Regions from separate parts of the Rouxiella sp. S1S-2 genome, predicted to be linked through region 3. Evidence: predicted binding sites of a transcription regulator. Region 3 holds the regulator's gene; each other region holds the start of a gene.
The links. Region 3 encodes PurR, which represses purine synthesis genes. Its sites were predicted from a motif close to CANGCAAACGTTTGCNTG; they were not measured.
Positions count from the first base shown of each region.

Region 1 (7,334 bases), 110 kb from region 3:
TCGGTCCAGGTATTTTCAGCCTGAAGATAATTGAGCACGTCTTCATCGCTGCGCTCATCGTCGCGCAGCCAATAATAGTCGTCCACGCGCGTATCGCCGTGCGTAGTTATAGGATACGGACGTTTTTCAGCCTTTGGAGGTGTCATCATTACGGGTCTCATTTTCCTCAATTTTACTTAACGCAGCAAAAAGGCCTTACAGTTCTTGCCCTTGATTTTGCCTTCCTGCAAACGCTGTAAGGCTTTTTTGGCGCTATTTTTGCGGATTGCCACATAGGCATGAATCGGGAACATATCAATTTTTCCGACGTCGGCAGCAGTCAGGCCCGCATCACCGGTCAGTGCGCCGAGGATATCGCCCGGGCGAATTTTTGCTTTACGACCGCCGTCGATGCACAGCGTCACCATTTCTGGCTCAAGCGTCGTTGCCGCGGCAGACAGGCTTTGCGAGGCTGACTGCCATTTGAATTTCTGATTCAGGTAATCTTCGAGTGCGTGAACGCGCACCATTTCCTGCGGCGCTACCAGGCTAATTGCCTGGCCACTGGTGCCTGCGCGACCGGTACGCCCTACGCGGTGCACGTGCACTTCAGGGTCGAAGGACAGCTCGTAGTTAATCACCAACCCAAGCTGTTTAATATCAAGACCGCGCGCGGCCACGTCGGTCGCGACCAGCACACGGCAACTGCCGTTAGAGAAGCGAATCAATACCCGGTCGCGGTCGCGCTGTTCTAAATCACCGTTGAGCGCCAGCACGCTAATGCCTTTGCTGGCCAACGTGTCGGCCACTTCCTGACAGTCGCGCTTGGTGTTGCAGAATACAACGCACGAGGTCGGCTGATGCTGATAAAGCACGGCGGCCAGCAGCGACAAACGGCTGTGGCGATCGGCTTCAATAAACACCTGCTCGATATCGGCCACGTCATCGCCGCCTTCAATTTCAACGTTCAGCGGCTGGCGCTGGAACTTACCGCTGATGCGATCGATGCCTTCCGGATAGGTCGCGGAAAACAGCAGCGTCTGGCGAGAAGGTGGCGTGTAGCTGACCACGTCTTCGATGTCTTCGCTAAAGCCCATATCGAGCATGCGATCGGCTTCATCAAGCACTAAAACTTTCAGCTTATCGAGTTTGAGCGTGCCCTTGCGCAGGTGTTCCTGAATGCGTCCCGGCGTGCCGACGACGATATGCGGCTGATGCACCAGCGAGTCGAGCTGTGGCGCGATAGGCTGGCCACCACACAGGGTCAGAATTTTAATGTTCTGAGTGAAACGCGCAAGGCGACGGAGTTCTTTACTGACCTGATCCGCCAGTTCACGGGTTGGACACAGCACCAGCGACTGACAAACGAAATCGCCAACGGTAATTTTGTCCAGCAAACCAATACCAAAGGCGGCCGTTTTGCCACTGCCGGTTTTTGCCTTGGCGCGAACGTCTTGCCCGAGCAAAATCGCAGGCAGCGAGGCTTCCTGAATAGGCGTCATTTGGGCATAGCCCAGCTCTTCAAGGTTGGAAAGTTGTTCAGATGGCAAAGTCAGGGTGGAGAAAGAATGCGTGCTCAAGGCGATAACTCTTTATATAAGGCGAATAAAAACGAAGCGGCGCGAGACAGTCAGCGCCATGTATTACTGATGATAATAACAGAGAAGGGGAAATTACGCCTCAGTGCTGTTTCACGGCGTCAAAAAAACCCGCAACGCAGGCGGGTTTTAGAATAACGTTATCTTGTATTTTCAGTTGCCAAAAACCTTGGCGGCCTGACCTGGAAAGTCAGAAAACTGATTACAGCGCGACGACGTTGGCAGCAGACGGGCCACGTGGGCTGTCTTGAATGGTGAATTCTACGTTCTGACCTTCAGCCAGAGTTTTGAAACCATCGCTATGAATTGCAGAAAAATGTACGAAAACGTCTTTAGAACCATCAGCAGGGGTGATGAAACCAAAACCTTTGCTTTCGTTGAACCATTTTACCTGACCAGTTAACTTGCTCATTTTACTATCCTTTACTTTAAAAAAAGCAGCCGCCTCGATCGCGGATGCCCAACTATTAACGCATATTCAGCGCCTGCACGCAAATCGTGACGAAACAACGCAAACGTTTTCGTAGCACAGGATTTTCCTATATAATGCGCCGAAACAGATCCGGGATCGCCGGAAATAAGGTTATTAACCGCAACAAATCTATCATCATCACTGACAACGAGTTAGGTATCCCGCTATGTTAACCATTGGAACTGCACTGCGCACCGACGCTACCCGCGTCATGTTATTGGGCTCTGGCGAACTGGGCAAAGAGGTGGCCATTGAATGCCAACGTCTCGGTCTGGAAGTCATCGCCGTCGACAGATATGCCGATGCGCCTGCAATGCAGGTTGCCCACCGCAGCCATGTTGTCAACATGCTCGATGGCGAAGCGCTTAAACAGCTAATTGAAAGCGAACGCCCTGACTTTATCGTGCCGGAAATTGAAGCGATTGCCACCAGCATGCTGGTTGAGCTGGAAAAACAGGGTCACAACGTGGTGCCTTGCGCCGAAGCCACCCGCCTGACCATGAACCGCGAGGGTATCCGTCGTCTGGCCGCCGAAACGCTGAAATTACCGACCTCTACCTACCGCTTTGCCGATGACGAAGCCAGCTTTAAGCAGGCGGTGCAGGAAATTGGTTACCCGTGCATCATTAAGCCGGTAATGAGTTCTTCTGGTAAAGGACAGAGTCTGATCCGCGGCGAAGAAACGCTGCAGGCAGCATGGGACTACGCGCAGCTGGGTGGTCGTGCCGGCGGCGGTCGCGTAATCATTGAAGGCCTGGTGAAGTTTGATTTTGAGATAACCCTGCTGACCATTAGCGCCGTTGACGGCATTCACTTCTGCGCCCCTATTGGCCATCGTCAGGAAGACGGCGACTACCGCGAATCCTGGCAACCGCAGCAAATGACCGAACTGGCGTTACAGCGCGCGAAAGACATCGCCAAAAGCGTCGTTGAAGCACTGGGCGGTCATGGCCTGTTTGGCGTTGAACTGTTTGTTTGCGGTGATGAAGTGGTGTTTAGCGAAGTGTCCCCTCGCCCACACGACACCGGCATGGTGACGTTGATTTCTCAGGATCTTTCCGAATTTGCGCTGCACGTGCGCGCATTCCTTGGCCTGCCAATCGGGACTATTCGCCAGTTCGGCCCTGCCGCTTCTGCCGTAATTTTGCCTGAGCTGACCAGTAATAATGTGAGCTTCAGCGGTTTGGATCGGGCTTTGGTAGGATCGAATCAGGTGCGTTTATTTGGCAAACCAGAAATTGTCGGCAAACGTCGTTTAGGCGTAGCGCTGTCGATTGGCGATACCGTTGAGCAAGCCGTTGAAACGGCAATCAGGGCAGCCGCAGCGGTAGTCGTAAAGGGCTAACCTTGCAGGGTTGGTGCTGTAGAACCTTACACACTGACTTTTGAATAGATTTATCTGGCCGTTGCACTTGGCATAAACAATACTTTGCATAATAAAAGGTACTTTACGCAAAGTGATAAGTCCGCTGCAACGGCCACTCTTTTCAGAATAGTTTATTCATCATCTTCATCATCAAAAATAACCGTCACGCGGTCACCTTTGTGGGTTTCACGAATTTCGGCGGCAACCGTGGCGATAGCCTCACCGCTGCTCATGCCTTCCTGCATTAATACATGAATACGATCTGCGGCTTCTTGCTGCTCTTTGTGTGAAAGTGAAGGCATACCAGTGAGCATAAGAGTGTTCCTGTCTTCAAATAACGTAAATGTTGCGAGCTTAGCCGAGCATTATACGCCTTAATCTTCCAATGACCTACCCGCATCAAATCTATGCTAGGATCCTCTCGCCAGAATTGCATTGTCATCACGTCAGGAACTTTGCCGAAACCATGTCAGCCGCCCAATCCATTGAATGTAAAGTCTTACCTTATCAGCCTGATGCGTTGCTCACCTGCTTTGCGCCACTCTCTTCTTTGCCTTGGGCGATGCTGCTGCACTCCGGCTCTGCCCGGCATGCGCATAACCGTTTTGATATCCTGGTCGCCGATCCGATAGTCACGCTGACAACCCGCGACGGGACGACTGACATCGAACGTCTTGAGACATCGCCGACGCAAATCGAAACCCGACATGCTGATCCTTTCTTATTATTGCAACAAGAGCTTGAGAGTAGCGGTCTGCAGGCTGTGTTTACCCCTGACTTGCCTTTTCAGGGCGGTGCGCTTGGGCTGTTGGGCTATGATCTTGGCAGAACTGTCGAAGCCCTGCCCTCGCAGGCTGAAAAAGATATCGCGCTGCCAGACATGGCAATGGGCATCTATGACTGGGCGCTGATTGCCGACCACAAGCTACAGCGGCTGACGTTGCTGTCTCACGGTGATATTAATCAGCGTTATGAATGGCTAATGCAGCATCAGGTCAAAAAATCTGCGGTTGATTTCCGACTGACCTCAACGTGGCAGGCGAACATGACCCGCGAGGAGTACGGTGAAAAATTCAGGCAGGTGCAGGAGTATTTACACAGCGGCGACTGTTATCAAATCAATTTGGCTCAGCGTTTTAAAGCAGAATATGAAGGTGATGAATGGCAGGCGTTTCTGCGGCTGAACAACACGAACCGTGCACCGTTTTCGGCCTTCCTGCGATTGCCTGACAATGCGGTTCTCAGCCTGTCTCCGGAGCGTTTTATCTGGCTGGAGCAGGACAGAGTGCAGACGCGTCCCATTAAGGGCACTCTGCCACGCAGTGAAAATCCAGAAACTGACCGGCTTCAGGCACAGCGTCTGGCGCGTTCAGAGAAAGATCGCGCCGAGAATCTGATGATCGTCGATTTACTGCGTAACGACATTGGTCGCGTAGCCACGCCGGGCAGCGTGAAAGTGCCCGAACTGTTTGTGGTCGAACCTTTCCCCGCCGTGCATCACTTGGTGAGCACGATCACCGCCAGACTGCCCGCCGCGTGTCATCCGGCCAGCCTGCTGCGCGCATGTTTTCCGGGTGGATCGATTACCGGCGCGCCAAAAATCAGAGCAATGCAGATTATCGAACAGCTCGAACCCCAGCGCCGAAATGGCTACTGCGGCAGCATCGCCTACATCAGCTGCTGCGGCACCATGGACAGTAATATCACCATTCGCACGCTGTTGACCGAACAAGGAAATATGTTCTGCTGGGCCGGTGGCGGTATTGTGGCCGACAGTCAGGAGCAGGCGGAATATCAGGAAACCTTTGATAAAGTCGCCCGCATTTTGCCGTTGCTCGGCCAGGACGTCGTGCAATGAATGCCTTCGGTGACGTCAACTCTCAGCCGCTGCCTCCGGCGGTGGAAGAGTTTGTGCGTCAGTTTCAGTTACACCTTCCAACACAAACTGTCCACAGGGCGTCGGGTCGTCGTCAAGCCGCCGTGCTGGTGCCGATTATCTGTCGGGAAGAACCTACGCTATTGCTGACTCGCCGATCGGATAAACTCAGAAAGCATGCGGGCCAGGTCGCGTTCCCGGGCGGTTCTGTCGATGAGTCAGACCTGTCGCTGGTGTTTACTGCCTTGCGTGAAGCTCACGAAGAAGTGGCGATTCCGCCCGCCTCGGTGCGCGTGCTGGGGCAGTTGAATCCGGTAGACAGCAGCAGCGGATTTCAGGTCACGCCGATTGTTGGACTGCTGCCGGTTGATGTCCCGCTGCATCCTAATGAGGATGAAGTGGCCGAACTGTTTGAAATTCCTCTTCAGGAAGCGCTCAACCTGGCGCGCTATCATCCGCTTGATTTCCACCGCGCCGGCGTCAGTCGCCGAGTTTATCTTTCGTGGTATGAAGAGCAGTTTGTATGGGGAATGACCGCAGGAATTATTTTACAGCTGGCGAAACAGATTGGCCGGTAAGATTACTCTGTGAGCTGCGTCCCATCTTGCTTTTCTCTAATGCGACGAATTACTTTATTTCATGCGAAAACCGCTGTGCTATCCCTCATGCCCTTTTACACTATAGATCTAACAAGTGAACAATAAATAAACAAAGTTTGGGCAAGTCTGGCCACCCAAGAATGACCTGCAGCCGATTTGCCCCAATCAGGAGTCATTACGTGATCAGTGTTTTCGACATGTTTAAGGTGGGTATCGGCCCGTCGAGTTCCCACACCCTCGGCCCAATGAAAGCAGGCAAACAGTTTGCCGACGACCTGTTGGAAAAAAACCTGTTGCACGACGTTACGCGCATCGCCGTCGACGTTTACGGTTCGTTGTCACTGACCGGTAAAGGTCACCATACCGACGTCGCCATTATATTAGGCCTCGCCGGTAACAAGCCTGATACCGTCGATATCGATGCCATTCCGCACTTTATTAAAGACGTAGAACAGCGCCAGCGTTTGCCCGTTGGCGATACCCAGCATGAGGTGGACTTCCCTCGGGACAGCGGCATGGTCTTTCGCAGCGAGAATCTTTCGCGTCACGAAAACGGTATGCAGATCCACGCATTCGTTGGCGAAAAGAGGGTTTACAGCAAAACTTATTATTCGGTAGGCGGCGGATTTATCGTCGACGACGAGCATTTTGGCCAACCTGTTTTAGACCAGGTGACTGTGCCCTACGCCTTTAATTCGGCCAGTGAAATGCTGCAAAAATGTCGTGAAACCGGCCTTTCTCTGTCGGGCCTGATGATGAAAAACGAGCTGGCCCAGCATAGCAAAGCCGAAATTGACCGCTATTTCGAAACGATTTGGCAGACTATGCAGGCCTGTATCGATCGTGGCCTCAATACTGAAGGCGTGCTGCCTGGCCCGCTGCGCGTTCCGCGCCGTGCCTCGGCGTTGCGCCGCATGCTAGTGTCGAACGACAAGCTCTCCAACGATCCCATGGTAGTGATTGATTGGGTGAATATGTTTGCGCTGGCGGTAAACGAAGAGAACGCTGCAGGTGGCCGCGTTGTAACAGCACCTACCAACGGCGCCTGCGGCATTGTTCCCGCCGTGCTGGCCTACTACGACAAGTTTATCGGCTCAGTCAGCCCGGACATTTACCAACGCTATTTCCTGACATCAGGCGCTATCGGCATCCTTTATAAGATGAATGCGTCAATTTCAGGAGCAGAAGTCGGATGTCAGGGTGAAGTGGGCGTGGCTTGCTCAATGGCGGCGGCAGGTCTCACAGAACTGCTCGGCGGCAGCCCAGAGCAGGTTTGCGTGGCAGCTGAAATTGGTATGGAGCATAATTTGGGTCTGACCTGTGACCCTGTTGCAGGACAGGTTCAGGTTCCTTGTATCGAACGCAATGCTATCGCGTCGGTGAAAGCCATCAACTCATCGCGCATGGCGCTGCGTCGCACCAGCGAGCCGCGCGTATCGTTAGA
Region 1 is NZ_WFKL01000001.1:1,844,061-1,851,394, reverse strand. It holds gene GA565_RS08690 (S9 family peptidase) at 1-149, opposite strand, end outside; gene dbpA (ATP-dependent RNA helicase DbpA) at 177-1,559, opposite strand; gene cspC (cold shock-like protein CspC) at 1,780-1,989, opposite strand; gene purT (formate-dependent phosphoribosylglycinamide formyltransferase) at 2,216-3,394, shown strand; gene GA565_RS08670 (YoaH family protein) at 3,547-3,729, opposite strand; gene pabB (aminodeoxychorismate synthase component 1) at 3,882-5,273, shown strand; gene GA565_RS08660 (CoA pyrophosphatase) at 5,270-5,869, shown strand; gene GA565_RS08655 (L-serine ammonia-lyase) at 6,070-7,334, shown strand, end outside.
Region 1: the regulator PurR is predicted to act here: its motif matches at 2,086-2,103, upstream of purT (formate-dependent phosphoribosylglycinamide formyltransferase).

Region 2 (7,334 bases), 2.0 Mb from region 3:
CAGGAAGCGTTAATGATTACGCATCGCTATATCGAATCACTGGCACAGTCTGCTACCCAGTAAAGGTCGTGAGGCCTTCGCTACCCGCTTTGAAACAGGAGAATATATGTCCCGCTTTGGCATGCAAAAACTTTATATCGACGGTCGCTATCAGGACAGCACCGGCGGTGAAACTTTTCCGGCCATCAATCCGGCCAACGGCGAAACGCTTGCCGAGGTTGCTTGTGCAACCCGAGAAGATCTCGACCGTGCGGTTGAAGCTGCGCACAAAGGACAGAAACTGTGGGCCGCGATGACCGCCATGCAACGTTCACGTATCCTGCGTAAGGCCGTCGATATTTTGCGCGAGCGCAATGATGAACTGGCGCAGCTTGAAACACTGGACACCGGTAAGCCGCTGTCTGAAACCACTGCGGTTGATATCGTGACCGGCGCCGACGTGCTTGAGTATTACGCAGGATTAATTCCGGCGATTGAAGGCCAGCAGATCCCGCTGCGCGACAGTTCGTTCGTCTATACTCGCCGCGAGCCGCTGGGCGTTGTTGCCGGTATCGGTGCGTGGAACTATCCGATTCAGATTGCTCTTTGGAAGTCGGCCCCGGCCTTGGCGGCGGGCAATGCGATGATCTTTAAGCCAAGTGAAGTTACCTCGCTGACCGCGCTTAAACTGGCCGAAATCTACAGCGAAGCGGGCGTACCCGACGGCGTCTTCAGCGTGCTGACCGGCAAGGGGGCCGAGATTGGTCAATACCTCACTGAGCATCCCGGCATTGCGAAAATATCGTTTACTGGCGGCGTAGTCACCGGCAAGAAAGTAATGGCCAGCGCTTCGGCGTCAACCTTGAAAGAGGTCACGATGGAGCTTGGCGGCAAGTCGCCGCTGATCGTCTTCCCAGATGCCGATTTAGACAAAGCGGCGGATATTGCGATGATGGCCAATTTCTACAGCTCTGGTCAGGTCTGCACCAACGGCACGCGCGTGTTTGTGCCTAAAGCACAGCAGGCGGCATTTGAAGCCAAAATTGTTGAGCGCGTTAAGCGTATCAAACTCGGTCAGCCGACCGACGAAGCCGTTAACTTTGGCCCACTGGTCAGTTTCGCCCATATGGAAAACGTGCTGCGCTTTATCGAGAGCGGCAAACGTGAAGGCGCGCGCCTGTTAATTGGCGGCGAACGTGTTATCCACGGTGAATACGCCAAAGGCGCATTTGTGGCACCGACGGTGTTCACCGATTGCACGGATCAGATGGAAATTGTCCGCGAAGAGATCTTTGGGCCAGTAATGAGCATTCTCGGCTATGAAAGCGAAGAAGAAGTGATTCGTCGCGCTAATGACACTAATTACGGCCTAGCCGCCGGGTTGGTCACGCGTGATCTGAACACTGCGCACCGCGTTATTCATCAGCTTGAAGCGGGTATTTGCTGGATCAATACCTGGGGCGAATCGGCGGCTGAAATGCCGGTTGGCGGCTACAAGCATTCGGGCGTGGGTCGTGAAAACGGCGTCAGCACCCTTGAACATTACACACAAATCAAATCCGTGCAGGTTGAGCTGGGCGAATTTAGTTCGGTCTTTTAACCGCCGACTGCAAGAGGAGATTGATATGGATTACGATTACATCATCATCGGTGCCGGTTCTGCTGGCAACGTATTAGCGACCCGACTGACTGAAGACAGCAGCGTAAAAGTGCTGCTGCTTGAAGCGGGCGGCCCTGACTATCGTGCCGATTTCCGCACGCAAATGCCTGCCGCGCTGGCATTCCCTTTGCAGGGGCGTCGCTATAACTGGGCCTATGAAACTGACCCAGAACCGCATATGAACAACCGCCGCATGGAGTGTGGTCGAGGTAAAGGCCTTGGCGGTTCGTCGCTTATCAACGGCATGTGTTACATCCGTGGTAATGCGATGGACTTCGACAACTGGGCTACTGCACCCGGTCTGGAAAACTGGAGCTATCTTGACTGCCTGCCTTATTTCCGTAAAGCGGAAACGCGCGATATTGGCGCCAATGATTTCCACGGCGAAGAGGGCCCGGTTAGCGTGACTACGCCGAAAGCCGGTAACAATCCGCTGTTCCACGCGATGATTGAAGCGGGCGTGCAGGCCGGTTATCCGCGTACTGACGATTTAAACGGTTATCAGCAGGAAGGTTTTGGTCCGATGGACCGCACCGTTACGCCGAAAGGCCGTCGTGCGAGCACCGCGCGCGGATATCTTGATCAGGCCAAGCCGCGTGCCAACCTGACCATTGTGACCCACGCTACCACCGACCGTATTCTGTTTGACGGCAAGAAAGCTACCGGCGTCAGCTATCTCAAAGGCGACGACGTTAAGCCGATTGAAGTGCGTGCCAAACGTGAAGTGCTGCTGTGCGGCGGTGCCATTGCCTCGCCACAAATCCTTCAGCGCTCGGGCGTAGGTCCGGCAGCGCTGCTCAATTCGCTCGATATCCCGGTGGTGCACGACCTGCCAGGCGTCGGTGAGAATTTACAAGATCATCTGGAAATGTATTTGCAGTACAGCTGCACCCAGCCTGTTTCTCTGTATCCGGCACTGCAGTGGTTCAATCAGCCGAAAATTGGCGCCGAATGGCTGTTTAATGGCACCGGCGTGGGCGCGAGCAATCAGTTTGAAGCGGGCGGCTTTATCCGCAGCCGTGAAGAGTTTACCTGGCCGAATATTCAGTATCACTTCCTGCCGGTTGCCATTAATTACAACGGCAGCAATGGCGTGAAAGAGCACGGATTCCAGGCGCACGTCGGCTCAATGCGTTCGCCAAGCCGCGGGCGTGTGCAGGTGAAGTCGAAAGATCCACGCCAGCATCCGAGTATTTTGTTCAACTATATGTCTAGCGAGCAGGACTGGCACGAGTTCCGCGATGCGATTCGCATCACCCGTGAAATCATGAACCAGCCGGCGCTCGACCCGTATCGCGGGCGTGAAATCAGCCCAGGTATCGAGGTGCAGACCGATGAGGAGCTGGACGAGTTTGTACGCCAGCACGCCGAGACCGCCTTCCACCCTTCGTGTACCTGTAAAATGGGCAGCGATGAAATGGCCGTGGTTGACGGGCAGGGGCGCGTGCACGGCATGCAGGGATTACGGGTTGTGGATGCGTCGATTATGCCGCAAATCATCACTGGCAATCTGAATGCGACCACTATCATGATTGCCGAGAAAATTGCCGACGTCATTCGCGGTCGTCAGCCGTTACCAAGAAGCACCACTCAGTATTATCAGGCAAACGGCGCGCCAGTGCGCACTGAGCCTGCTAAAAAGTGACACCCTAAACCTGTGGCTCAATAAAGCCGATAAGCGCAGATTTACCGACCCACGGAGTTGAGGCATGATGAAAAGAGATAATCTTCGGGTTATCTCTTTTTTTATGTGGCAGAGCGCAATCAGCTGTATGTCATCGTTGTCGCGGTGTGGGAAAGCATTTCAACAGCCAAGCTTTCGCGCCGCGATTAGGCGTTTAGCGATCCCAATAGGCAGGCTGGCCGTACTTCTCCAACAGGAAGTCGATCACTGCTCGCACCTTGTTCGACAGGCGGCGGCTGTTGGGATAAAGCGCGGAAATAGTTTGCGGCTCCAGCGAGGTGGAGACCTGATAATCGGTCAGTGCCTCCACCAGTTGCCCCTCATGCAGCGCCTCTCCGATAAGCCAGGTGGGGAACAGCGCAAAGCCCATGCCGCTGATGGCCGCCTGCGTGAGGGTTTGCGCATTGTTACCGGTAAGTTTCCCCTGAAAGCTGTAAGGCTGCCAAACGTCACTGTCCTTTCTAAAAAACCAGCGCTGGGAGCCTGCGAACCCTTTAAACACCAGGCAGCTGTGCTGCGACAAATCCTGCGGTGATGACGGCATTCCATACCGTTTTACATAGCTTGGGCTGACCACCAGTCGAAAACGCTGCTGCGCCAGCGTGCGCGCTTGCAGTGTGGAATCGGTCATCACACCGATGCGGATCAGCAAATCGGTGGCGTCCTGCAAGGGATCGATAAAATCGTCGGTCTGCATCAATTCAATCTGCAGGCGTGGATAGCGTTCACCTAACTCAAACAGCCAGGGCGCAATATGGCGTTCGGCGAAGACTACTGGGGCATTAATACGAATTCGCCCACGTGGATCCGACTCTTTCTCCTGCAATCCCTCAGCCGCTTCCTCAAGCTGCTCCATAATCCGGCGGGCGTGAACGCCGAGCATTTCGCCCGCTTGGGTGGGTACAACGGCGCGCGTATTGCGATACAACAGCTGCGTTTGCAGCACCTGTTCCATTTGCTGAATAGTGCGCGACACGGTCGAGGGCGACATGGCCTCGCGTCGTGCGACCTCTGAAAAGCTGCCGTACTCGAGCACGGCCACCAGCAGGCGCAGTGATTTAATGCTGAGCTGATTAAAAGCGTCCATCTGTGCGTGTCCCGCAAAAGTATTTTCCCTATTATCGTGTTTTTCGCAATGTCGCGCCACTGTATAGTCGCCCCCTGTTTTACTGCGTGCGGCATTAATTAAAAGGCCAACGCATTGTCGAGTCAGGGGAAATACGTGAGATGAATATTTTATTGATTGTATTGGTGGTTCTCGGGGGAATGGGACTGTCGATTGAGGCAGGGCTGATTGGTCCACTGGGCACTGAAGTCGGCCAACTGTGGGCAACCATGAGTATATTTGGCGTTGGCGCGGCGTTGACCCTGCTGCTGGTGCTATTTTTCAGCCCGCGCGGTGCGCCTGCTTATACTTCTCAGCCGCCCTGGACGCTACTGGGAGGGATTTTAGGACCGGTATACGTGATTGTGCTGACATTGACCACGCCGGTCATTGGCATCGGTATGACCATGATTGGCATTCTATCGGGGCAGGTGGCGAAAAGTTTGCTGATTGACCACTACGGTTGGTTTGGCACAGATCCAAAGCCGGTAGGGCGTGAGCGTTTGCTGGCTCTGCTGTTCATTATCGCCGCACTGGGGCTGATCGCCTGGCAGTAAAGGGTTTCCACTTTATCTTCACGACCAAATACCAACACGAGAGATACGATGACTGAACTCATTATGATTTTATTGGCGATTATCGCCGGTGCGGCATTAAGCATTCAGGCAGCCATCAACGGCAAGCTGGGCGCACAGGTTGGCGTGATGAAAAGTGCCTTCCTGACCTTTAGCTTGGGCGCGCTCATTACCGGATTACTGATTCTGTTTATACAAACACCGCATACTGCCACCCTGCTTACCGTGCCGAAATGGCAACTGATGGGTGCACTGCTGGGTGTGCCCTACATCATTATTATGGTCACGGCGGTGCCGAGAATTGGTACGGCCGTTGCTACCGTCGCAGTGATCCTCGGGCAGTTGGCAATGGGGATGCTGATTGATAATTTTGGCTGGCTCGACAATCCGGCGATCGCGTTTTCCTGGCATCGTGTTGCGGCGATCGTTTGCCTGGTTATCGCTCTGATATTGATTTACCGCAGTAACCAGCCCGCCAAGGCCTAATCAGGGGTAATAGGAAAGCAGAAGCACAGGAAGATGAATCTTATGTGATTGTGATCACATAAAACGTGTATCAGAATGAAACTGAAATTGACAAATGTTGACCAAATCGATAATTAAGTAGCACAAATTGTTTGGTTGCAGAATTTTCCGATGCGACGTCTCGTTGGACGCAAACCTTTTTCGGAATGCAGCAGCATTTGCAACAGTGGTTCATTGTCGTTTTGATACACCCAATCGTCTCCTTAATAGCAGGGAGTTGCTTTCCTTTTTGCTTCTGGTAACTCATGAAAACTAAAATTTTACTGGCAGGTGCACTTCTCGTTTCTTCCTACAGTGCGCAAACGCTTGCGGACGACACCAAGGATCAATACGTCTCCGACTGGTGGCACCAGAGCGTTAACGTGGTAGGCAGCTATCACACCCGTTTCGGACCTCAGCTAAATAACGATCTGTATCTCGAATACGAAGCCTTCGCGCACAAAGACTGGTTCGACTTTTATGGTTACGTTGACGTGCCAAAATTCTTCGGCGTGGGTAACGGTAACGACAACGGTATCTGGGATAAGAAGGTTGGTTCTCCGCTGTTCATGGAGATCGAACCGCGCTTCTCGATTGATAAACTGACCGGCACTGATCTGAGCTTTGGCCCGTTCAAAGAGTGGTACTTCGCTAACAACTATATCTACGATATGGGCCCGAATAATGCCAACCGCCAGAATACCTGGTACATGGGTCTGGGTACCGACGTCAACACTTACACCCCGCTTAACCTGTCATTGAACGTGTATGCAAAATATCAGTGGCAGAACTATGGGGCGGCCAACGAAAACCAGTGGGACGGCTACCGTTTCAAAGTGAAGTACTTCTTGCCACTGGGCGACGTTTGGGGCGGAAAAGTCAGCTACATCGGTTTCACCAACTTTGACTGGGGTTCTGACTTGGCAGACAATGGCAACACGGCGCGCAGCAATCACTCCATTGCGTCCAGCCATATTCTTGCCTTGAACTACTCACACTGGCACTACTCGCTGGTTGCCCGTTACTTCCACAACGGCGGACAGTGGGAAGATGGCACTGAGTTGAACTTCGGCAAAGGCAACTTTAATGTTAAATCAACCGGTTGGGGTTATTACGCCGTGATTGGTTACAGTTTCTAAGAACGCGTTCTGCTAAAGCAGAGTAAACCGCCGCCTAATTCATTTTGTGCGGCGGTTTTTTATTTGTTTAGATTTCGTTTAATTGTTTTGGATTAGTTTGGGGCAAATTTGAAAAAAAGCCGCCACTCACTGGCACAATTTGAAGTTTTGGTTAATGTTGTGTAAGTGACGCTTGGTCAATGATAAAAAGGATTATTTATATGCCGGCTTCTTTAACCCCTGCGCGTATTTTCGTTGGATGCGATCCCAACGACTGTGACCTCGAACAAATGATGGTGCTCGAATACAGTCTGCGCAAGCACGCCTCGATACCGATCGAGATAGAGTGGATGAGGCTTTCTCGCGATCCAGACAGTTTCTGGTATTCCGACGGCAAGGGTGCCGGTTGGACCACCGATCGTTGGGCGACGCCATTTTCAGCCTTCCGTTGGGGGATCCCGGCCTTTTGTCACTTCAGTGGCCGCGCGCTATACGTGGACGCAGACATCATGTTTATGAGCGACGTTGCCGAAATGTGGGACCACGACATTGCACCAGGTCGGCTGATGCTGGCGTCGGGTTCAGGACGCGAACTGCGCCTTGGTGAGCTGGTATGGGACTGTGCCGCTGCCAAAGAGGTGTTGCCCGACATCCAGCAACTGCGACGTGACCCGTTGGGGCATAAAAAATTGCAGAATTTTTTTGAAGA
Region 2 is NZ_WFKL01000001.1:3,998,175-4,005,508, reverse strand. It holds gene betI (transcriptional regulator BetI) at 1-63, shown strand, start outside; gene betB (betaine-aldehyde dehydrogenase) at 107-1,579, shown strand; gene betA (choline dehydrogenase) at 1,605-3,284, shown strand; gene GA565_RS18300 (LysR family transcriptional regulator) at 3,478-4,410, opposite strand; gene GA565_RS18295 (DMT family transporter) at 4,551-4,985, shown strand; gene GA565_RS18290 (DMT family transporter) at 5,034-5,489, shown strand; gene GA565_RS18285 (nucleoside-specific channel-forming protein Tsx) at 5,774-6,646, shown strand; gene GA565_RS18280 (glycosyl transferase) at 6,847-7,334, shown strand, end outside.
Region 2: the regulator PurR is predicted to act here: its motif matches at 5,656-5,673, upstream of GA565_RS18285 (nucleoside-specific channel-forming protein Tsx).

Region 3 (7,334 bases):
CCCTCCTGCATCTGGCTCAAAAATTTGCCATAATGCGCGCTGAATTCGTTAAAGATAAGATAAAGATGGCTGACAAAAGTGACATTAACGCCCTGAAAGGTCGTTTCCGTGGGTTTTATCCCGTGGTAATTGATGTAGAAACCGCCGGGTTTAATGCCCAGACTGACGCCCTGCTTGAAATTGCAACCGTAACCTTGCGTATGGACGAAGACGGATGGCTGCACAACGACGAAACGCTGCATTTTCACGTGGAGCCTTTTGAGGGATCGATTTTGCATCCTGAAGCGCTGGCCTTTAACGGCATCGACCCAACCAATCCCCTGCGCGGTGCGGTGAGCGAGTACGATGCACTGCACGCCATTTTTAAAGCTATCCGCAAGGGAATGAAGGAGCAGGACTGCAATCGGGCGATTATTGTTGCGCACAACGCCAATTTCGACCATAGCTTCCTGATGGCCGCGGCCGAACGCGCGGGCCTAAAGCGCAACCCTTTCCACCCGTTCGCCACGTTTGATACTGCGGCGTTGAGCGGGCTGGTGCTGGGGCAAACCGTGCTGGCAAAAGCCTGCATTAGCGCCGGGATTGTTTTTGACAGCGCGCAGGCGCACTCGGCGTTGTACGACACCGAGCAAACTGCAGAATTGTTCTGTGAACTGGTCAACCGCTGGAAACGTTTAGGCGGCTGGCCACTGCCGATCGCCGCAGAAGAAACCGGCGACCCGGAGCAATAAGCTCGGCGGGAATAAAGTTCTAAAAATTAAAAAAATCAGCGGCTTTTCAACGCCGCTTTTTTTATGACACTCATTTTTAGTTTCCCGAGGAAGGCTGAGCAATATAACGTGATATCTCGATGAGGTTCAGATCGGGGTCTCGCATATATAATGAAACAATCGGCCCCTGCGCGCCGGTTCTATTCACTGGCCCTTCAAGAATCGGCCAATGATGGCTTTCTAATTTTAATTTAACCTGTTCGATAGGCAGTGAAGCGATAAAACAAAGGTCGAGAGACCCCGGAACAGGCAGGTGTGCTTTGGGTTCTATTTCTTTACCATACTCGTGGATATTTATTTTTTGTTCACCAAACTTAAGCGCTAACCTATTTGCCCCAAACTGTTCAAGCGTAAAACCCAATACTCGGGTATAAAAATCGACACACGCTTTCACGTCGTGGGTGGTTAATACCAGATGATCAAGATGATTTATCATGTTGCACTCCTACGCTGACTCATTAACCAGATTGGCTTGGTCAATATACAAGCCATAGCGCGTTCATCAACCCCAAGGTTAGGCCCGAGCGCCCTACCTCCCGCTGTGGATTTCACGTTATCGGCTTCACGACCTCATAAAAAAACCCCACACAAAAGTGGGGTTCTTCATTAATCTGAAAAGCAGCTATCCTGGCCGTTCTTTATCAGAGTCGAGACGGCTTATTCTGGCTGCTCTTCCTGAGATTTGTATTTCTCGGCCGTTTCTTTGATCAACTGCTGAAGTTCGCCACGCTGATACATTTCGATGACGATATCGCAGCCGCCGACAAGTTCACCGTCAACCCACAGCTGTGGGAAGGTTGGCCAGTTAGCGAATTTTGGCATTTCGGCGCGGATATCCGGGTTTTGCAGGATATCGACATAGGCGAAACGCTCGCCGCAGGCTGACAGCGCCTGAACGGCCTGTGCAGAGAAACCGCAGCTTGGCAGTTTAGGAGAGCCTTTCATATAAAGAAGAATTGGGTTCTCGGAAACCTGTTGTTGGATTTTTTCAATAGTGGTGGTCATTTTTTGCTTCCTCAAGCCATTAATTGGCTGTTACGTCGTATTTATGTCGCAAAAGCTTAAATCGGGAAAAACCTGATCAACTGTCTGCCATTGTAACGAGGGCAGCGCTCAGATGAAAACGTCATTTTTTGTAGGGTCTTTACACGCTAAATAAGCCTAAGTTGATGCATCACCCTAATGTCGGTGATAGTATCCCTGATTACCAAAACAGTGCAAAAATAAACATTCATATAGAATAACATTTTTATTCTGTGACTTTAACCCAAACGATCTTGACAAGATCCTTTGGGTAAGGTGAGTTTAAGCCTCTGAATTTAGGTTAATTTTTCAGCGTTATAGCTTATATTTCGCCCAAAAAAAAAGTTATTAACTTTTACTCACAATATGAATTAGAATCGAAGCAATTCGTGCTGTTTTGTCTCCCGCTTTTGGGGAATACTGGGACATCTTTTGATGTTTAACTTCGGCCTAATATTGGTAGCGACGCCATGCGTTTAATGTTTACGCTTTTTGTGCTGCTGTTTACCCAGCTTTTTTTGAATTTGGCGCATGCTTCGCCAAGCAGTCGCGTTTCTGCAAAGCAAGCGGAAGCGCACGTAAGTCAGGCAAAGCCTGATGAACGACGAAAGCGAAAGGTCGTTGCCAGAAGCAATAAGAAGACCAAAGTTGTTCCGGTAAAAGAACAATCAAAAGCAAAAGAACACAGTAAGACAAAAGAAAAGGTGCATGCCAAAACGAAGGTGGAAGCTAAACACCCTACCAGTACTAAGTTAGTAAGACACAAGGCCGAAAAGCCGGTCAGCCGAAAGCTGGCGAAACATCAGGCTGAAAAGCCGAAACGAGAAATTAAAAATATTACAACTTCTCTTGCCAGCACGACCAACGTGGTCTGCGCGAAAGAACCGAAAAAAGCCTACGGCCGACACCGTAAGCATCAGGCAAAAACAGAATCCTGCGCACCGCTCACGTTAAGCGCAGCACATAAGAAGAAATACCTGCACGCGAAAGAGACCGCGATGAACAAGCTGATGCACCAGGTCGGCAAGCCTTATCGCTGGGGTGGTACCTCACCTAACACCGGATTTGATTGCAGCGGTTTGGTCTATTACGCGTACAAAGATTTAATGCGAATTAAAATGCCTCGCACCGCCAATGAGATGTACCATTTGCGTGATGCAGCACCGGTTGCACGCGGTGAACTTGAGTCGGGCGATCTGGTGTTCTTTAGAATAACAAAACGCGGCGCAGCCGATCACGTAGGCGTTTATCTCGGCAACGGCAAATTTATTCAGTCACCGCGCACCGGTGAAGAGATTAAAATTAGTTATCTGGCAGATAACTACTGGCAAGACCACTATGTGGGTGCTCGCCGGGTGATGACGCCAAAAACGATTCGTTAAATAATGATTTCTCGCTGAAACCTGTGAATAGCATTTAACGAATGGTTTAAGACTAAAACGGTGCGTCGTTTTGGTAAAATAGAAAAGGGCGATTTCTGTGATAAGAAATCGCCCTTTTCCGTTCTCGCGCTAAAAATTAGTGCATGACTGCGGTGAAGCTAAAAGCAACAATCATCGCGAGTGCGCAGACTACGGTCATTAATGAATATTTCAGGTTAGTATCCACGTGAACTCCTTACGAGATAAAAGGGGCAAAAACCCTACATTTTGTACGCCATCTTATTCTGCCTAAATCTCGCCAAAACGTCCATTTAGAAAGTACACAACACTATCACTTTACTCTAAAGCAAAAATTTGGCTTTCCCTTTTTTGAGTTATAAGAGAAAATTAGCGGTTACCACGCTGTGTGCCCGGTCGTAGTTGCCCGACGCTTCTTTCAGGCCTTTCTGGAACCATCCAACGATTTGACTGCTTAAAATGATTTATGCAGTTGAATGCACGCAGGCAAACGATTAACAAAAAACTAACGTGCTGAAAATGGTTAGTTCAGGAGTGATTTTTACATGGCCACGATAAAAGATGTCGCTAAGCGCGCCGGTGTTTCGACTACAACCGTGTCGCACGTCATCAATAAAACCCGATTCGTCGCCGAAGAAACCAAAGCTGCTGTTCGCGCCGCTATCAAAGATTTGCACTATTCTCCCAGTGCCGTCGCGCGTAGCCTGAAGGTTAATAACACTAAATCAATCGGCCTGCTGGCAACCTCAAGTGAAGCGCCCTATTTTGCCGAAGTTATTGAAGCGGTCGAAAATAGCTGCTTCGCCAAAGGCTACACGCTGATTTTGTGTAATTCGCATAATGATTTTGAAAAACAGACTGCCTATCTCGCTATGCTGGCGCAAAAACGCGTCGATGGCCTGCTGGTAATGTGTGCAGAATATCCCGCTGAACTCCTTGCCATGCTGGAAGAGTACCGGTCTATTCCAATGGTAGTCATGGACTGGGGCGAAGCGCAAAACGACTTCACCGACTCCATCATTGATAACGCCTTCGAGGGCGGTTATCTGGCGGGTCGCTACCTGATTGAGCGTGGCCATCGCGATATTGGCGCCATACCCGGCCAGCTTAACCGCAACACCGGCGGTGGCCGCTACCGTGGTTTCCTGAAAGCGTTAAACGAAGCCAACATTGAAGTGCGAGATGAATGGGTAGTTCAGGGCGATTTCGAACCCGAATCCGGTTACCAGGCGATGCAAAAAATCCTAAACCAGAAGCAGCGCCCTACCGCAGTATTCTGCGGCGGTGACGTCATGGCAATGGGCGCGATTTGTGCAGCCGACGAAATGGGTCTGCGCGTTCCTCAAGACATTTCGGTCATTGGTTATGATAACGTTCGCAATGCGCGTTATTTTTCACCGGCACTCACCACCGTACATCAACCGAAAGAACGCCTTGGAGAAATGGCCTTTACCATGCTGCTTGACCGCATTATCAGCAAGCGCGAAATACAGCAAACCATTGAGGTGAAGCCCAAGCTGGTTGAAAGGCGCTCAGTGGCCGATGGCCCGTATCTTGACTATCGCCGTTAATACACTTATTAGCCTAACTTGCCCTTCACGCTGGCCCTCAGCCGCGCCAAGGGCAGCATTTCTTTAGCGCAGCCATTCCTCGTTCAAGGTCTCACTTTCCCCAAGGTAGTCAAGCAGCCAGTCAAGCGCCAGTGAATGGTTACGCTGATCCCAGGTCAGGCAGCACGGACTTTCAGGAAAGCTGTTGGCCAACTCAAGCACCACCAGTTTTTTTTGCGCTAGCCACGACTCAACCATGTGCACCGGCAGCATGCCAACGCACAACCCCTCACACAGGCAATCAATGGCACAGGTCCAGTCTGGGACCACCAGGCGGCGCTGGTTATCGAGTGTCCAGGTATCTCTTTTGGGTAGACTTCTTGAAGTATCTTCAATACACAGCGCCGGATAAGGACGCAGGGCCTCATCGTTTAATGCGCCTTTATGAGCAGCCAACGGATGCTGGGCACTCACTACACAGTGCCACGGCAGCGTGCCCATATCGCGAAAGCTAAAACGCCCGCCGACCGGCACCGCGCTGGTTGCGCCAATCGCCACGTCAGCACGATCGTCTGCCAAAGCGTCCCATACCCCGTTAAATACCTCGCCCTGAATCAACAGCTCGGTATCAGGAAATACCCGATAGAAATCAACCACCAGCTGCCGCACGCGGTCAGGCTTGACGATACGGTCTACTGCTACACGCAGCTGGCCGCTCCAACCATTAGCCACCTGCTGACACTGACGACGGGTTGATATCATTTTTTTGATAAGCACGCGCGCTTCATCAACAAAAATACGGCCGGCAGGCGTTAACTCCACGTCGCGGTGACGGCGTTCAAACAGCGGAACGGCCAGCCACTCCTCCAACTGCCGCACCTGATAACTGATGGCTGAGGGCACACGATTAAGCTCCTGTGCAGCCGCGGTAAAGCTGCCATTGCGGGCCACGGCGTCCACCACTTCCAGAGAATATTCAGACCACATTGCTGCCACCTGTTTCAAACCTCATTGGCGCCGTCCTCTTGCTTTCAATTTTTTTCATCCTAGGGTGCAAATATTAACGTTTCACAACCCACAAGCCAAGCAGATACACTGCGCCACTGGCAACACCCCTACAACACTTTTAGCTACTTTTTCGTATTATAAGAGAACATCATGAAACCCTCATTTGGCTTTTTACTCTACCTTGCTGGGCTGAGCATGCTCGGCTTTCTGGCAACTGACATGTATTTACCGGCATTCAGCGAGATGCAAGATAACCTCGGCACCTCTGCCAGCGCGATCAGCTCGAGCCTGAGCATTTTTCTGGCAGGCTTTGCCGCCGCACAGCTATTTTGGGGCCCGCTCTCCGACCGCTTTGGCCGCAAGCCGATTTTACTCGCCGGTCTAAGCCTCTTTTCAATCAGCTGCCTTGGCATGATCTGGGTGCAGAGCACCGAGTTACTGCTGGTTCTGCGTTTTATGCAGGCGGTTGGGGTATGTGCAGCGGCGGTAAGCTGGCAGGCACTGGTGGTTGACCGTTACTCTGCATCGGTTGCAAAACGTACGTTTGCCAGCATTATGCCGTTGGTCGCGCTTTCACCTGCACTGGCGCCGCTGGTGGGTGCCTGGGTGCTCAACCATTTTAACTGGCGAGTGATTTTCGCACTGCTGCTGGTTATCAGTGCTCTGTTGCTGATGTTTACTTTTACCCTGCGGGAAACTAAAAAATCGATTGCCGAGAAGCTGCAGCCGCAAAGTGGGCTTACCGCCATGCTGTCATCGCGTGTCTATACCGGAAACGTGCTGATTTACTCCGCCTCCTCGGCTGGATTTTTTGCCTGGCTGACCGGCTCACCTTTTATTTTAAGTGAAATGGGATACGGACCCTCAGCCATTGGCCTAAGCTATGTTCCTCAAACGATAGCCTTTTTACTCGGTGGTTACGGCTGCAGAATGCTTATCAGTAAAATTGAAGGCACCCGCCTATTGCCTTGGCTATTAGTGGGCTATGCTGTAAGCGTCGTGTCACTTTATTTTATTGCGACAATGACGCAATCAACACTGGTGACCCTGTTAATCCCATTCTGTCTGATGGCGTTAGTTAACGGTGCCTGTTACCCGATTGTAGTGGCAAATGCACTAATGGCATTTCCTGCCAATACAGGCAAGGCTGCAGCATTGCAAAATACGCTACAGTTAGGTTTGTGTTTTTTCGCCAGCATGATGGTTTCTGCATTTATCGAGCAGCCGTTGTTCTCTACGGTGACGGTAATGCTGTCGACGGTTGGGCTTGTCGGGATTGGATATTTTCTTTTAACGCTTTCGGCGAAGGAAGAGAAGTCTGGACATCCAGAAGCAGAGCATGCTAACTGATTGCAATAATACCCTTGCGGTACAATAACTTGAACAATAGATGCGCCTGCAGCGATTTAATATTGAGAATGCGCGCAGGCGAGCTTATACTCAAAACAACATAATAAAATATCACTTTTACAAAACTTTTATCACAGTAACTTTTAGGCGCGCGAAACGCGTCACATTTTTAGTGCAAGGATGCTTTCACCGCGGCGAATTATCGTCAGGTGTCCTCTGTATTTTCCTCTGTT
Region 3 is NZ_WFKL01000001.1:1,953,315-1,960,648, reverse strand. It holds gene rnt (ribonuclease T) at 33-731, shown strand; gene GA565_RS09195 (VOC family protein) at 808-1,206, opposite strand; gene GA565_RS09190 (Grx4 family monothiol glutaredoxin) at 1,428-1,775, opposite strand; gene GA565_RS09185 (C40 family peptidase) at 2,264-3,175, shown strand; gene GA565_RS09180 (YnhF family membrane protein) at 3,312-3,401, opposite strand; gene purR (HTH-type transcriptional repressor PurR) at 3,739-4,764, shown strand; gene punR (DNA-binding transcriptional activator PunR) at 4,828-5,730, opposite strand; gene punC (purine nucleoside transporter PunC) at 5,902-7,101, shown strand.

Region 4 (7,334 bases), 2.3 Mb from region 3:
CTGCAGTGGGGGCAGAAGCGGCGCTTTGGCTGCTGCAGCGTAAAGTATTCGATTTCCCTTGGCAGCCAAACATGGTGTTATGGTGGTCGGTGCCCATCACCAGCGCTGTGTTGCTGTCGCTGTGCGGCAGTTGGTTAGGCGTTCGGTTGTTACGAGGCAAGGCGCTGTTTCGCAGTTATCAAGGTTAATGATGGTATTAACTAATAGATTTCAAGCTGCAGGTAGCTAACGCATCTGCAGCTTGAAAGAGGCAGAATATGACTAAAGCTTCTCTAACGCCCAGGCTATTCCGCTGGCATATTCCGCTGGCAGCAAAGGAACAAGCGCCTGCAGATTATCTTTGAGCAGCAGAGGACTTGCGTCGTTGAGGTTAAGGTGCCCAACTTTGCGACCGGTGCGCACTTCTTTGTCATACCAGTGCAGATGCACCAGCGGTTGACTCAGCCAGGCAGTGTTTACATCGGTACCAATCAGGTTCACCATCACAGATGGCGTACTGACAACCGGCGTTGGTAAGGGCAGCGCGAGAATCGCCCGCAGATGCAGTTCAAACTGGCTGATGGATGCGCCATTTTGCGTCCAGTGGCCGCTATTGTGCACGCGCGGTGCCAGCTCGTTAATCAACAAGCCTTCAGGAACAATAAAACATTCCATCGCCATCACGCCAACATAGCCCAGCTCGTTCATAATGGCTGACAGCATAGACTCAGCCTGCTGCTGTTGCGCGGTATTCGGCGTCGGTAAGGCCACGCTGGTGCGTAAGATACCGTCCTGATGCAGATTGTGGGTCAAGGGATAAAATACCGTCTTCCCATCGTGCCCGCGCGCGCCAACCAGTGAGACTTCACCAGAGAAATTAATACCCTGCTCGACGATACACTCACCGTAGCAATCCTGTGGCAGAGTAGCTTCTTCACCCTGACGGAAACGCCACTGTCCACGGCCGTCATAGCCGCCAACGCGACGTTTAACGATCGCCAGCTCACCCAGGCGGGCATAAATATCCGCCCATTCTGCGGTATCGGCCAGCAACTGCCACGGAGCGGTAGCTAAACCTAATTGGTCAAGCAGCTGCTTTTGGGTCAGTCGGTCGGCCAGACGTGGGAAAATATCACGATTCACAAAGCCGGTATGGCTTGCCAACTCACGAGTTAACGCAGTTTCTGGCCAGCGCTCAACTTCAGCGGTGATCACGCTATTTTGAAAAGGAACAGCTTCAGGTTCGGCGTCGATACCCACCGGATAAACGGCGATGCCCAAGGGTTCTCCTGCCTGACGCAGCATGCGGCCTAACTGACCGTTTCCGAGTACGCAGACCGGCTTCATGCTTCCTCCCGCGGGTCGGGATTATTCAGGACTTCGTCAGTTTGTTCTTTGCGCCAGGTGGCTAATGCACCCGCAATGCGGCTGTCATGCAAAGCTAAAATTTGTGCGGCGAGCAGGGCTGCATTCGCTGCGCCCGCTTTACCTATAGCCAGCGTACCCACCGGAATACCGCGCGGCATTTGTACGATGGAATAAAGACTGTCAACGCCGCTCAGAGCGGCGCTTTGTACCGGCACGCCCAGCACAGGAACCAGTGTTTTCGCCGCGATCATACCCGGCAGATGCGCAGCACCACCGGCACCCGCGATGATCACATCCAGTCCATTTTCAGACGCTTGCTCGGCAAAGCTGAACAGTTTGTCCGGCGTGCGATGAGCGGAGACTACCTCGACATGAAAAGGGATATTCAGCGTTGTGAGGACGTCTGCAGCGAACTGCATGGTAGCCCAGTCACTTTTAGACCCCATGACGATAGCGATTTTTGCCGGGGTAACGTTGGATGTCATGCCTGTAAAGCTCCTGTGATTATGCAAGCGTTGTCAGGTGGCGGTACAAACAAAATGTTTACCTGACCGAGAGGGCGCAAATAATAGCACGGCAAAACCGCAAGGAAAACGGTTGCGTCGCCGGAATCTGGCGAAGATTCAGCAATCACTCAATGTAATCAAGGGGAAATAAATTCCTTGATTAATGGTATTGCTTAAAACGGGAAGGTAATAAGCTCTACGCCATCGGCGGTCACTTTCACCACGGAGCCTTCCTCGTGCCAGGCCCCGAGCACGGCGCGGTGACCTAACGTTTCGCCAAGTTCAACGTTGTGAATGGCCGGTCGATGAGTATGGCCGTGGATCATCCACTCAACGCCGTGAGTCTGCATTTCTTGCACCACCGCGTGCTGATTAACATCCATAATTGTCAGATCTTTATGGCTGTTTGACGCCTTGCTTCCGGCACGCATTTTGGCGGCAATCTGCAGTCGCCATTTGAGCGGAAGCATGAGGAAAAGTTTTTGAATAAGAGGGTTATGCACTTTTTTGCGAAACTTTTGATAGCTCACGTCGTCAATGCACAGGGTATCGCCGTGTAAAATCAGCACTCGACGCCCATAAAGTTCCAGCACCTTCTTTTCCGGCAATAACGTCATCAGGCTGTCGCGGGCAAAACGCCGACCCAGCAAAAAATCCCGATTACCGTGAATAAAAAAGCAGGGAACGCCCTGTTGATGCAACGCATTGAGAGCACTGGCGATTTCTGCATGCAACGGTTGGGGATCATCGTCACCGATCCAGGCTTCAAACAGGTCACCTAGAATGTAGAGCGCTTCGGCCTGTGGCGCATCTTCGCGCAAAAAACGCAGAAAACCGGCAGTAATTGCCGGTTCCTGTACGCAAAGATGGATATCTGCGATAAAAAACGTTGTCATTCCTGCGTCGCGTTATTCGCTAACGGTAACGCTTTTGATGATTACGTCTTCTACTGGTACGTCCTGGTGCATGCCGCTGCGGCCCGTTTTAACTGATTTGATTTTTTCAACAACGTCCAGACCGCCGGTCACTTCTGCAAATACGCAGTAGCCCCAGCCCTGAGCGTTTTGACCGCTGAAGTTCAGGAAATCATTATCAGTCACGTTGATGAAAAACTGTGCGGTGGCGGAATGTGGATCGTTGGTACGCGCCATTGCCAGCGTGCCGCGGGTGTTTTTCAGACCGTTGTTCGCTTCGTTCTTGATAGGTGCATCGGTGTTTTTCTGGTTCATACCAGGCTCAAAACCGCCGCCCTGGATCATGAAACCGTTAATCACACGGTGGAAAATAGTGTTGTCGTAGAAACCTTTACGGCAATAGTTCAGGAAGTTTTCAACGGTGACTGGCGCTTTGTCAGCAAAGGTGTTGATAACGATGTCGCCGTGATTGGTGTGAAAAGTGACCATAATAATCATCCTGCTTTTGTTAGTGTTTACTCATTGATGAGGCAGTACTATAGCCTTTTCTTATACCATAACTCAAAAGTAGCCGTCAGCCCCTTGTGTTTAAGAGGGCCATTTAAGACAGAATGACGAACACATAGACGGTTTAATTGTTATATTATAACAATATTGACGTGGCTAATATGCGTATCGCGCGGCTTATAACGTTTCAGCAGCGGGCTTTTCGTTATATTATGAGCGGTATACGTGTAACTATTTGCCATTGAATCACACCATAATTACCCACAACACAATTGGAATAGCTCGATGCTGAAGATTTTTAACACCCTGAGTCGCCAAAAAGAGGAATTTAAACCAATTCATGCCGGAAAAATCGGTATGTACGTGTGTGGGATTACCGTTTACGACCTCTGTCACATTGGACATGGGCGTACTTTTGTTTCTTTTGACGTCGTGGCGCGTTATTTACGTTATTCAGGCTATGCGCTGAAATACGTGCGTAATATCACCGACATTGACGATAAAATTATTAAACGTGCTGCCGATAATGGCGAGGGTTTTAACGATCTCACCCACCGGATGATCGCTGAAATGCACGCCGATTTCGACGCATTAGGGATCCTGCCTCCGGATCTGGAGCCGCGCGCGACTCACCATATTCCCGAGATCATTGAGATCGTCCAGCGTTTGATTGACCGAGATCACGCCTACGTGGCCATCAATGGAGACGTGATGTTTTCGGTGGCGAGCGATCCTGAATACGGATTGCTGTCTCGTCAGGATCTCGACCAACTTCAGGCCGGTGCACGCGTTGAAGTGGCCGATGTAAAACGTAATCCGATGGATTTCGTGCTGTGGAAAATGTCCAAAGAGGGCGAACCAAGCTGGAATTCGCCTTGGGGTAACGGTCGTCCAGGTTGGCATATTGAGTGTTCGGCTATGAACTGCAAACAACTGGGTTCGCATTTTGATATTCACGGCGGTGGCTCTGATCTGATGTTCCCGCACCATGAAAATGAAATTGCCCAGTCAAGCTGTGCGCACGATGGTCCTTACGTCAATACCTGGATGCACTCGGGTATGGTAATGATTGACCGCGAAAAAATGTCTAAATCGCTGGATAACTTTTTCACCGTTCGCGACGTGCTGAAATACTACGACGCCGAAAGCGTGCGTTATTTCCTGATGTCGGGCCACTATCGCAGTCAGTTAAACTACAGCGAAGAAAATCTAAAACTGGCACGTACTTCAATGGAGCGTCTTTACACTGCACTGCGTGGAACCGATGCGAGCGCCTTGCCGGCAGGCGGCGAAGCCTTTGAAGCGCGTTTTCGTGCCGCAATGGATGATGATTTCAACACGCCGGAAGCCTACTCGGTGCTGTTTGACATGGCGCGCGATATTAATCGCCTGAAGGCTGAAAATCCGGCCGCGGCCAACGGCTTGGCGGCTGAATTACGTCGTTTGGCGGGCGTTTTGGGGCTGTTGACACAAGATCCGGAGCAGTTCCTGCAGTCCGGAGCGCAGGCTGACGGCAATGGCGAAGTGACTGAAATTGAAGCGTTGATCAAACAGCGTAACGACGCGCGTGCCAGTAAAAATTGGGCCATGGCCGACCAAGCTCGCGACCGTTTAAACGAGATGGGTATCGTGCTGGAAGATGGGGCCGCGGGCACCACCTGGCGTCGTAAATAAATCTACAGATTTACAGTTCGGTTTTTCCCCATAAAAAAACGGCGGTTAATTGCTTAACCGCCGTTTTTTGCGTTATCAACTGGGCTGATTACGCGGAGGCTTTAACCACCATTTTGCTACTGGCGAATTCAACCTGCTGATCGGCCAGAATTTTGCAACGTTTGCGGGTTTCGACCTTCCCGTTGACCTTAACCTGACCTTCGGCAATCACCGCTTTAGCTGCTGCGCCGCTCTCACACCAGCCCATAAATTTGAGCAGATCGCAGAGTTCAACGTGCGGGTGAGATTCGAGAAAAAAAGTTTCCATGCCATCCTGTCTTAGTGAGTATTCACGTCGTGATATTCCTCGCAAGCCTGCAAGGTATTTTGAATAAGTGTAGCAACAGTCATAGGACCAACGCCACCTGGAACCGGCGTAATGAAAGATGCGCGTTCAGAGGCCGCTTCAAATTCCACATCGCCGACTACTTTACCACTTTCCAGACGGTTAATACCGACATCAATCACGATAGCACCCGGTTTGATCCATTCCCCTGGAATAAAGCCCGGTTTACCGACCGCGACTACCACCAAATCAGCGTTCTCGACGTGGTGACGCAGATTTTTGGTGAAGCGGTGCGTGACGGTCGTGGTGCAACCGGCTAACAGCAGTTCCATGCTCATCGGACGGCCCACAATGTTAGATGCACCAATGACCACGGCATTCAGGCCGAAGGTGTCGATATTATAACGCTCCAGCAGCGTCACAATGCCGCGCGGTGTGCAAGGGCGCAGCTTTGGCGCACGTTGGCACAGACGCCCGACGTTGTAAGGATGAAAACCGTCTACGTCTTTGTCCGGATGAATATTTTCGAGTACTTTTACGTTATCGATACCGGCGGGCAGGGGAAGCTGCACCAGAATGCCATCGATTGCGTCGTCGTTATTCAGTTGGTCGATCAGCGCCAGCAGTTCACCTTCAGTGGTGGTCGCAGGCAAATCGTATGAACGGGAAAGAAAACCAACCTCATCACAGGCTTTGCGTTTGCTGGCAACATAAATTTGTGATGCTGGGTTTTCGCCGACCAGCACGACAGCCAGTCCAGGTGCGCGTTTACCCTGCGCGAGGCGTTGCTTTACTTTTTCACCGACTTCGCTTCTGACCTGCTGCGCAATCGTTTTACCGTCAATAATCTTTGCTGCCATCTGGGGAGAAATCCATCTTTTAAAAAATGCGGGGGATGCGCCTATTTTGTCAGAACATGCGGCTGCTGTCAGGCGCTGAATGGCAATAAGCTGAACAGATAATAGTCAGGTAGCTGGTATTTTTAACACTAAACCCTAAAAATGCCTGACAGGCCGGTGAGTTAATCATTTTATTACTAATGCATATGAGCCTGCGATTTTCGCAGAGCAAATAAGGAAACGCAGTTATGACACGTAAAGTTGGCACTGTCGGTGCCGGCCATGTGGGTGCGGATAGTGCTAATAATCAGTAAGCGAAAATTCATGACGCTGAGCGCTTTCATATTGAAATTTATTTAATTTCAGGTGGATCAGCTGTCATTTAGAGATAAATTACGGCTAAATTGCTCAGGCATTAAGCAGTAAGCGCGAAAGCCATTGACTCGACACCGGTGGCCCGTATAATCCGAGTCCGCTGTACTGCCTTTTAGCAGTTTAATGCGCCCTTAGCTCAGTTGGATAGAGCAACGGCCTTCTAAGCCGTAGGTCACAGGTTCGAGCCCTGTAGGGCGTACCATTAAGATTCAATGAGTTACGCTATACGCAACCCCGCCTGATTTTCCCCTTGTGTCGTATTTGTGTCGTCATCACCTAAAAGTGAGTCAGCGTCTGTCTCAACCCATAAAAACTGAGATCCGTTATTCCTACCCGTAAATCAACTTATTGAAGAAGCAGAGCTGCAATCGCAATTAATGCAGGCAACGCCTGAACATAAAGTATTTTCCTGGTGGCGGTGATGGCCCCATAGATACCGGCGATGAGCACGCAGCTTAGAAAGAATATCTTAAACTGAAATCCGCTTTCACCTAACCACACGCCATAAAACAGCCCCGCCGCTAAAAATCCATTGTAGAGGCCCTGATTCCCTGCCAACACTTTTGTTGCAGCAGAGAAATCGGTGCTGAGCTTAAACGCTTTGCGGCCTACGCGGGTGTCCCAGAGAAACATTTCAAGGATGAGGATATAGACATGAATAATCGCGACCATCACTATGAGAATGCTTGATAACATATTGGACCTCATCGACGTGAAAAACGGTTTGATGCAAGTATATGTGTCAGCTAAATTTCTGCCATTCCAGAGTATTACCCTTGCGAGGCAGAGGGGCTGAATTCTGCCTATGATCAGATTACTTATTTCAGGAAATATTAATGGCGGCGAG
Region 4 is NZ_WFKL01000001.1:4,283,694-4,291,027, reverse strand. It holds gene ybbP (putative ABC transporter permease subunit YbbP) at 1-188, shown strand, start outside; gene purK (5-(carboxyamino)imidazole ribonucleotide synthase) at 262-1,326, opposite strand; gene purE (5-(carboxyamino)imidazole ribonucleotide mutase) at 1,323-1,832, opposite strand; gene lpxH (UDP-2,3-diacylglucosamine diphosphatase) at 2,027-2,749, opposite strand; gene ppiB (peptidylprolyl isomerase B) at 2,762-3,256, opposite strand; gene cysS (cysteine--tRNA ligase) at 3,560-4,948, shown strand; gene ybcJ (ribosome-associated protein YbcJ) at 5,037-5,255, opposite strand; gene folD (bifunctional methylenetetrahydrofolate dehydrogenase/methenyltetrahydrofolate cyclohydrolase FolD) at 5,267-6,133, opposite strand; tRNA gene GA565_RS19620 (tRNA-Arg) at 6,613-6,689, shown strand; gene GA565_RS19615 (DUF1304 domain-containing protein) at 6,833-7,183, opposite strand.
Region 4: the regulator PurR is predicted to act here: its motif matches at 1,934-1,951, upstream of purE (5-(carboxyamino)imidazole ribonucleotide mutase).